Regions from separate parts of the Arthrobacter sp. 05T45 genome, predicted to be linked through region 1. Evidence: riboswitches for the same ligand, from Rfam matches in the RefSeq annotation. Region 1 holds a riboswitch; the other holds the start of a gene.
What was found. Region 1 has a riboswitch for glycine ahead of gcvP (aminomethyl-transferring glycine dehydrogenase). Riboswitches for the same ligand answer to the same signal wherever they lie in the genome.
Positions count from the first base shown of each region.

Region 2: it holds a riboswitch for glycine, as region 1 does, so the genes downstream of both, gcvP (aminomethyl-transferring glycine dehydrogenase) here and gcvP (aminomethyl-transferring glycine dehydrogenase) in region 1, are expected to answer to the same signal.

Region 1 covers NZ_JBFTKI010000020.1:5,273-9,626, reverse strand. Annotated here, with positions in the region: gene AC1DGD_RS16535 (MFS transporter) at 1-617, opposite strand, end outside; gene AC1DGD_RS16530 (TetR/AcrR family transcriptional regulator) at 685-1,224, shown strand; glycine riboswitch at 1,493-1,591, shown strand; glycine riboswitch at 1,593-1,707, shown strand; gene gcvP (aminomethyl-transferring glycine dehydrogenase) at 1,747-4,354, shown strand, end outside.
Region 2 covers NZ_JBFTKI010000042.1:5,006-9,359, reverse strand. Annotated here, with positions in the region: partial or broken gene AC1DGD_RS22035 (SDR family NAD(P)-dependent oxidoreductase) at 1-472, shown strand, start outside; gene AC1DGD_RS22030 (hypothetical protein) at 607-1,368, opposite strand; glycine riboswitch at 1,869-1,966, shown strand; glycine riboswitch at 1,968-2,075, shown strand; gene gcvP (aminomethyl-transferring glycine dehydrogenase) at 2,128-4,354, shown strand, end outside.

The sequences.
Region 1 (4,354 bases):
CGGGATTCCGGGATCAACGCCGGCCCGAGCAGCAGCAGCGGCAGGATGATCGGCACCGCGACCAGCAGGACGGCGCCCCACCAGAAGTGTTCCACCAGCCAGCCGCCGACAATCGGGCCGAGGGCGGCGCCGCCGGAGAAGCCGGCGGCCCAGACCGCCACCGCCAGCCTGCGCCGGTTGGGCTGCGGAAAGATGTTCCGGATCAGCGACAGCGTGGACGGCATTAGCATGGCGCCGAAAAGGCCAAGCCCGGCGCGGCCGGCGATCAGCCATTCCGCACTCGGCGCGAACGCCGTCACGGCCGACACCGCGGCAAAGCCCGCGCTGCCCACGAACAGCAGCCGGCGCCGGCCGATCCTGTCGCCCAGGGAACCCATCGCGACCAGGAGTCCGGCCAGGACCAGGGGATAGGCATCGACGATCCAGAGCAGTTCGACGCCGGAGGCGGTCAGGCTGCTGGCGATGGCCGGCAGGGCGAACGTGAGCGCGGTGTTGTCCACGGCCACGAGCAGGACGGGGAACATCAGCAGGGCCAGCGCCACCCAGTCACGCCACGGTGCCCGGGGCCCGGTGGCCGCAGGAGTGCTGGTGGCTACGGTGATCGATGAAATGCTCATAAGGATAACTGTACCGTCTGGACGGTACAGTTAAGAAATGCGCGCGCGGACAGGCATGATGGGAGGCATGCCCAGGAAACCCGTCGCCCGCGAGGCCGTCCTCGATGCCTTCGAATCCCTGCTCATCGAAGTCGGTGAACGCGCCGCGACGCTGGACGCCGTCGCGCGCCGGGCCGGCGTCTCCAAGGGCGGCCTGCTCTACCATTTTCCGACGAAAGAGGCCATGATCGCGGTCCTGCTGGAACGGCTGGACCGGCTCCTGGCTGCCGATGTTGCGGCCATGGCGGCAGCCCCGGAAGGGGCGGCGGCGTACTTCATCAAGTCCTCGGTGTGGGCGGACACGCCCATGGACCGGGTCTTCGTGGCGGCCACGCGGCTCGCCGAGGTGGCGCACGGGGAAACCCTCCGCCGCTTCGCCGCCGGCCAGGCGAGCTGGCTGGAACTGCTGGCGGCCGACGTCGGGCCCGCCATGGCGAAGGCCGTCCTGTGCATGGGGGACGGGCTGTACTTCAACGCCATGCTGGCGCGGGGTCCCGGCGGGCCGCCGCCGGAAGTCGAGGCGGACGTCCAGAGCCTCCTGGCCGCCGTCGAGCGCCTGCGCGGCTGAAGCCCACACCCATCCCCTCCGACCCCCTACTCCCCGCCGACCCCCTACTCGCCGCCGAATTCGCCGGAAGCGTTCGAGTACGCCGGAAAGTTGCGGCGACTCCGGGCGTTTCCGGCGAATTCGCGCCGCCGGATTCGCCGCCGGGTGGCTCGTGGCCCGTAACCTGGGTCCGCCGCCGGGAGGGAGTTTGCGGACGCGCGCCCGGCATAGGACAATGAGAGCTGTGACTGTAGTCACCCCCGATTGAACACCTAATTAAATACGCCTTTGATCTGCGGCGGGAGAGTCCTGCAAGTAGGTACAAGCAGGCGCCGTAGGAGCAAACCCTCCCCAGGAATCTCTCAGGCCCATGTACCGCCGCGGCAAGGCATCTCTGGAAAGTAGCAGGCGTGTCCCGGACATGCTGTGCTCACCGACGGTGCAAGCGGAGCCCTGAAACGCGGGCTGCGCGGAAACTCTCAGGTCCAATACAGAGCGGGGAGGAACCCGAATCAATGTGGCGTACCCTGCGCCGCCTGAGTTATGGAGTTCCTTGTGACTGTTACCCCAGCCTCCACGTCCTTCGTTGACCGGCATATCGGCGCGCGCCGCCAGGCCGACGTCGACGCCATGCTGAAGGCTGTCGGCTACGACACCGTCGACGCCCTGGTGGACACCGCCGTTCCGAAGGACATCCGCCAGGACGCCGACCTCGCGCTCGCCGCGGCCCTGAGCGAGGTCGAAGTCCTCGCCGAGCTGCGCAAGCTGGCGTCGAAGAACAAGACCGCCGTGCAGATGATCGGGCAGGGCTACTACGACACGCTCACCCCGCCGGTGATCCGCCGCAACATCCTCGAAGCCCCGGCCTGGTACACCGCGTACACGCCCTACCAGCCGGAGATCTCCCAGGGCCGGCTGGAGGCGCTGCTGAACTTCCAGACCATGGTCCAGGACCTCGTCGGCCTGCCGATCGCCAACGCCTCCCTGCTGGATGAAGCCACCGCCGTGGCCGAGGCCGTGCTGATGATGCGCCGCGCGAATAAGAACAAGACGGCGCACGACGGCAAGACCGTCCTCGACGCCGACTGCCTGCCCCAGACCATCGCGATCGTCAAGGGCCGCGCCGAGGCCCTCGGCTTCGAGGTCGAGGTCGCCGACCTCTCCAAGGGCCTGCCCGACGGCGTCATCAACGGCGTCGTTCTGCAGCAGCCGGGCGTCTCCGGCCGCGTGTTCGACCACACCGCCGTGATCGCCGACGCCAAGGAACGGGGCGCCCTCGTCACCGTCGCGGCAGATCTCCTCTCCCTGACCCTGATCACGTCTCCGGGCGAGCAGGGCGCTGACATCGCCGTCGGATCCGCCCAGCGCTTCGGCGTGCCGCTGTTCTTCGGCGGCCCGCACGCTGCCTACATGGCCGTCCAGAAGGGGCTCGAGCGCTCCATGCCCGGCCGCCTCGTGGGTGTCTCCAAGGACAACGCCGGCGTTCCCGCCTACCGCCTGGCCCTGCAGACCCGCGAGCAGCATATCCGCCGCGAGAAGGCCACGTCCAACATCTGCACGGCCCAGGCCCTGCTGGCCATCGTGGCTTCCTTCTACGCCGTCTACCACGGCCCGGACGGGCTGAAGGCAATCGCCCAGTCGGTCCACGTCCACGCCAAGACCATCGCCGCCTCCCTGAAGGCCGCCGGCCTGGACGTGCTGCACACCTCCTTCTTCGACACCATCACCGTCTCCGTGCCGGGCCGGGCAGCTGAGATCATCGCGGCAGCCGACGCCAAGGGCGTCAACCTGCGCGCCATCGACGCCGACACCGTCGGCATCTCCGCCGACGAGGCCACGACGGTTGCCGTCGTCGCCGACGTCATTGCCGCGTTCGGCGCGTCCGTGACTGCCGCGGCTGCAGGCACGGACACTGCGTTCGGCCTGGACCCCGCCGTCGAGCGCACCTCCGACTACCTGCAGCACCCGGTGTTCAACACGCACCGCTCCGAAACCCAGCTGCTGCGCTACATCCGCAAGCTCTCGGACCGCGACCTGGCTCTGGACCGGACCATGATCCCGCTGGGGTCGTGCACCATGAAGCTGAACGCCACCGCCGAGATGGAGGCCATCTCCTGGCCGGAATTCGCCTCCATCCACCCGTTCGCCCCGGAATCCCAGACCGCCGGCTGGCGTGAACTGATCGAGGACCTCGAAGGCCAGCTGACCGAGATCACCGGCTACGACCAGGTCTCGATCCAGCCCAACGCCGGTTCCCAGGGCGAGCTCGCCGGGCTGCTGGCGATCCGCGGCTACCACCTCTCCCGCGGCGATGCCCAGCGCAATATCTGCCTGATCCCGGCCTCCGCGCACGGCACGAACGCGGCCTCGGCCGTGTTGGCCGGCATGAAGGTCGTGGTCGTGGCCACGGCTTCGGACGGCACGATCGACCACGCGGACCTGACCGCCAAGATCGAGCTGCACAAGGACGCGCTGTCCTGCATCATGATCACCTACCCGTCCACGCACGGGGTGTACGACGCCGATGTCCGCGAGGTCTGCGACGCGGTCCACGCCGCCGGCGGCCAGGTCTACATCGACGGCGCCAACCTCAACGCCCTGGTCGGGCTGGCCCAGCCCGGCATGTTCGGCGGCGACGTCTCGCACCTGAACCTGCACAAGACCTTCTGCATCCCGCACGGCGGCGGCGGCCCGGGCGTCGGCCCGGTCGCGGCCAAGGCGCACCTCGCCCCCTTCATGCCCGGCAACGCGGCTGATCCCGCCAACGGCGCCGACGGAACCCCGATCTCCGCCTCCCGCTACGGCTCGGCCGGCGTGCTGCCGATCTCCTGGGCCTACGTGAAGCTGATGGGCGGCCGCGGCCTCACCGAGGCGACCAAGTCCGCGCTGCTCGCGGCGAACTACATCGCGGCCCGCCTCAACGACTCCTTCCCGGTGCTCTACACCGGCGAGGGCGGCCTGGTGGCGCACGAGTGCATCCTGGACCTGCGCGAACTCACGGCCAAGACCGGCGTGACCGCCGAGGACGTGGCCAAGCGCCTGATCGACTACGGCTTCCACGCCCCCACCCTGGCGTTCCCGGTGGCCGGCACCCTGATGGTGGAGCCCACCGAGTCCGAGGACCTGGGCGAGATCGACCGCTTCATCACGG
Region 2 (4,354 bases), on a different contig from region 1:
CTTCGCCCCGATCCACGAGGTGGACGACGACACCTGGGGCCGTGTCTTCCGGATCAACGTCACCGCCCTGATGCGCCTGACCCGCGCGGTGGTGCCGCTGATGCTGGACGCCGGGACCGGCTCCGTGGTCAACGTCGCCTCCGAGGCCAGCCTGCGCGGGTCCGCCGCCGGCGCCGCCTACACCGCGTCCAAGCACGCCGTCGTGGGCCTGACCAAGAACTCGGCCGTGATGTACGGGCCGAAGGGCCTGCGCTTCAACGCCGTGGCCCCCGGCCCCACCATCACCAACATCGTGGCCAACTGGGGGTCCCAGCTCGCGGCCGAACGCCTCGGCCCGCTGATGCAGGCCACCGTCCCCACGCCCGCCACCGCCGCGCAGCTCGCCGCGTCCATCACGTTCCTGCTCAGCGACGACGGCACCAACATCAACGGCGCCATCCTCGCCTCCGACGGCGGCTGGTCCGCGCTGTAGGGGAGCGGCACCCAGCGCCGGCGGGCGACGGCGGGAGGTCCCGCCGTCGCCCGCTGGATCGGGACCAAATCCGTCCTTGCACCAGCGGATCCGCTGGTGCAAGGACCTCCACACATCCCGGGTGAGTCCGGATTTTAAGTGGACGGGAAGGTGGGCACGTCCTGCCGCCGGCGAGCGGCAATGGATTTGGCACCCAGCCCTGCCAACGCGATGACCAGAGCCAGCAAGATTTTGGAAGCTGCTCCGCCCTCGGGTCCAAGTGTTGCCGCCAGGATTTGCCGACTCATTAACAGCATCTCCTGCAGGTCGCCAGCCAGGATACGGGTCCCCAGGACGTAGTTGACCGAGATGAACAGGGCGGGAACCAACCACAACAGGGCAAGGTTCACGGCCCACACCGCGGTCCGCCGCGCAGGACGCAGGCCGCACCATGCCAGGGCGCAACCAACGAGGATGGCGGGAATCCAGTGAGCGATTGACGGCACTGTGACGGGGACGTTGATGTGCCCAACGAAGCCGACAACCCACTCCACCGTCCACGAAGCGAGCGGCACTGCCATGAGTCCGGCGCCCAATGCCGCCAGGCTCCGTGACCTCGAACAGAGCAGCAGGTGCGCCACGAGGGCCGCAGCGAGGGAGGCGGTCACGCCCGCGAGCAGCCCGGCGAAGTAGAGGCTCGCCATTGCTCCGCCCGTCAAGCCGCCGTCGAGCACTGTGAAGGACTGGACGGCCGCCGTGAACTGAACCACAAGAACGCCGGCCGCCGCGCACCACGTCACCAGTCGTCGTCGGGCGGGAGACCAGATGCGGACCGCGAGTCCGGCCGCTGCACCTCCTACCGTGAGGAGGGCCACGATCGTGGTGAGTTCGTACTGGCTTAGCGGTAGTAACGACATAGGCATCTGGTCTGGAACGACCTCTGCGCCCCACAAGTTCTGCAACGGGAGCTGTGCGCCGGATACCAGCCAAGGGCCCAAGCCGAGCAATCCTGCCAGGATCCCGATCAGCCACCCCCAAGCGGCATCCCCGGCGGGAGTCCGGCTTGGTGGTCTGCTGGGAGCTGCCTGTTCCATCGCTTGATCCGAAAGGCTCACGGAGGCTCCTTGCGTATGAGCGCCCTGGAGGGACGCGCACGAAAAGTAAAGTATCCGTCCAGAATAATACACCGAATGGACTAACCCCCTGGGTCCGATCCACGAGGTGGACGACGACCTCTGGGGCCGCGTGTTCCGGATCAACGTCACGGCCCTCATGCGCCTCACCCACGCAAGCGGACGACGGCGAAGAGCTCCCGCCGTCGTCCGCGGGAACAGCGACGCAATTGAAAATAAATTTTGCATCCTGCCCGGGAACCGGATAAATTGTGAGCTGTGTCACCGACCAGTGGCACAGCTTATGATCTGCGGCGGGAGAGTCCTGCCGGTACGTTCAGCAGGCGCCGTAGGAGCAAATCCTCCCCAGGAATCTCTCAGGCCCACGTACCGCCGCGGCAAGGCAACTCTGGAAAGCAGTCCGGGCAACCGGGCTCACCGACGGTGCAAGTGGCGCGCTGCTATCAGCAGGGCAAAACGGAAACTCTCAGGTCCAATACAGAGCGGGGAGGAACCCGAATCATCGTGGCGTCTTGATGCCACCTGAATTATGGAGTTCCTCTCATGACGGTTCAATCGTCCCCGTCCACCTTCGCAGACCGCCACATCGGCGCCCGCCGCCAGGCCGACATCGACACCATGCTCAAGGCCGTCGGCTACGACAGCGTTGATGGCCTCGTTGACAACGCGGTCCCTGATTCAATCCGCCAGGAAAAGCCCCTCACCCTGGACAGCGCCCTCAGCGAAGTCCAGGTGCTGGCCGAACTGCGCAAGCTCGCCTCCAAGAACAAGACGGCCGTGCAGATGATCGGCCAGGGCTACTACGACACCGTCACCCCGCCGGTGATCCGTCGCAACATCCTCGAAGCCCCCGCCTGGTACACCGCCTACACCCCGTACCAGCCGGAAATCTCCCAGGGACGCCTCGAGGCGCTGCTGAACTTCCAGACCATGGTCCAGGACCTCACCGCGCTCCCGGTCGCCAATGCGTCCCTCCTGGACGAGGCCACCGCGGTTGCCGAGGCCGTGCTTCTCATGCGCCGCGCCAACAAAAACAAGTCCGCTGCCGGGGCCAAGACCGTCCTCGACGCCGACTGCCTCCCGCAGACCATTGCCATCGTCAGGGGCCGAGCGGAGGCGCTGGGCTTCGAGGTGCAGGTCGCTGACCTCTCCGCCGGTCTGCCCGACGGCGACATCAACGGTCTCGTCCTCCAGCAGCCGGGCGTCTCCGGCCGGGCGTGGGACCAGTCCGGCGTGATCGCGGAGGCCAAAGAACGCGGCGCACTGGTCACCGTGGCGGCGGATCTGCTTGCCCTGACCCTGATCACTCCTCCGGGCGAGCAGGGGGCGGACATCGCCGTCGGCTCCACCCAGCGCCTGGGCGTGCCGCTGTTCTTCGGCGGCCCGCACGCCGCGTACATGGCGGTGCGCGAGGGCATGGAACGCACACTCCCCGGCCGCATCGTCGGCGTCTCCAAAGACAACGCCGGCGTCCCGGCGTACCGCCTGGCCCTGCAGACCCGCGAGCAGCACATCCGCCGCGAGAAGGCCACGTCCAACATCTGCACCGCGCAGGCACTGCTGGCCATCGTGTCCTCGTTCTACGCCGTCTACCACGGCCCGGACGGACTGAAGGCGATCGCCGAGACCGTCCACAACAACACCCGCGCCCTCGCCGCCACGCTGAAGATCGCCGGCCGGGAACTGGCGAGCGAGTCCTTCTTCGACACCCTCACGGTACGCGTCCCCGGCAAGGCCGCCAAGGTCATCGCCGCCGCCGAGGCCCGTGGCATCAACCTGCGGCTCATCGACGCGGACACAGTTGGCGTGTCCGTCGATGAAACCACGACGCCGGAGGTCCTCTCCGCGGTCGTCGTCGCCTTTGGCGCCGGTCCGGTGGTGGAGGCCAAGGGCTTCGAGCTGCCCGGGAGGGTGCTGCGCACCTCCGACTTCCTGCAGCACCCGGTCTTCAACACGCACCGCTCCGAAACCCAGCTGCTGCGCTACATCCGCAAGCTCTCGGACCGCGACCTCGCCCTGGACCGCACCATGATCCCGCTGGGCTCCTGCACCATGAAGCTGAACGCCACCGCCGAGATGGAAGCGATCTCCTGGCCGGAGTTCGCCTCCATCCACCCGTTCGCCCCGGACTCCCAGACCGAGGGCTGGCGGGAACTCGTCAGCGGCCTCGAAGCTGACCTCGCCGAAATCACGGGATACGACCAGGTCTCGATCCAGCCGAACGCCGGCTCCCAGGGCGAGCTCGCCGGGCTGCTGGCCATCCGCGGCTACCACCACTCCCGCGGCGATGCCCAGCGCAACGTCTGCCTGATCCCGGCCTCCGCGCACGGCACGAACGCGGCCTCGGCCGTGCTGGCCGGCATGAAGGTCGTGGTCGTGGCCACGGCTTCGGACGGCACGATCGACCACGCGGACCTGACCGCCAAGATCGAGCTGCACAAGGATGCGCTGTCCTGCATCATGATCACCTACCCGTCCACCCACGGGGTGTACGACGCCGACGTCCGCGAGGTCTGCGACGCGATCCACGCCGTCGGCGGCCAGGTCTACGTCGACGGCGCCAACCTCAACGCCCTGGTCGGGCTGGCCCAGCCGGGCAAGTTTGGCGGTGACGTCTCGCACCTGAACCTGCACAAGACCTTCTGCATCCCTCACGGCGGCGGCGGACCGGGCGTTGGCCCGGTTGCTGCAAAGGCCCACCTGGCGCCGTTCATGCCGGGGGACGCGAACAAGGTCGAACCGGGAAAGGGAGTTGCCATCTCCGCTTCGC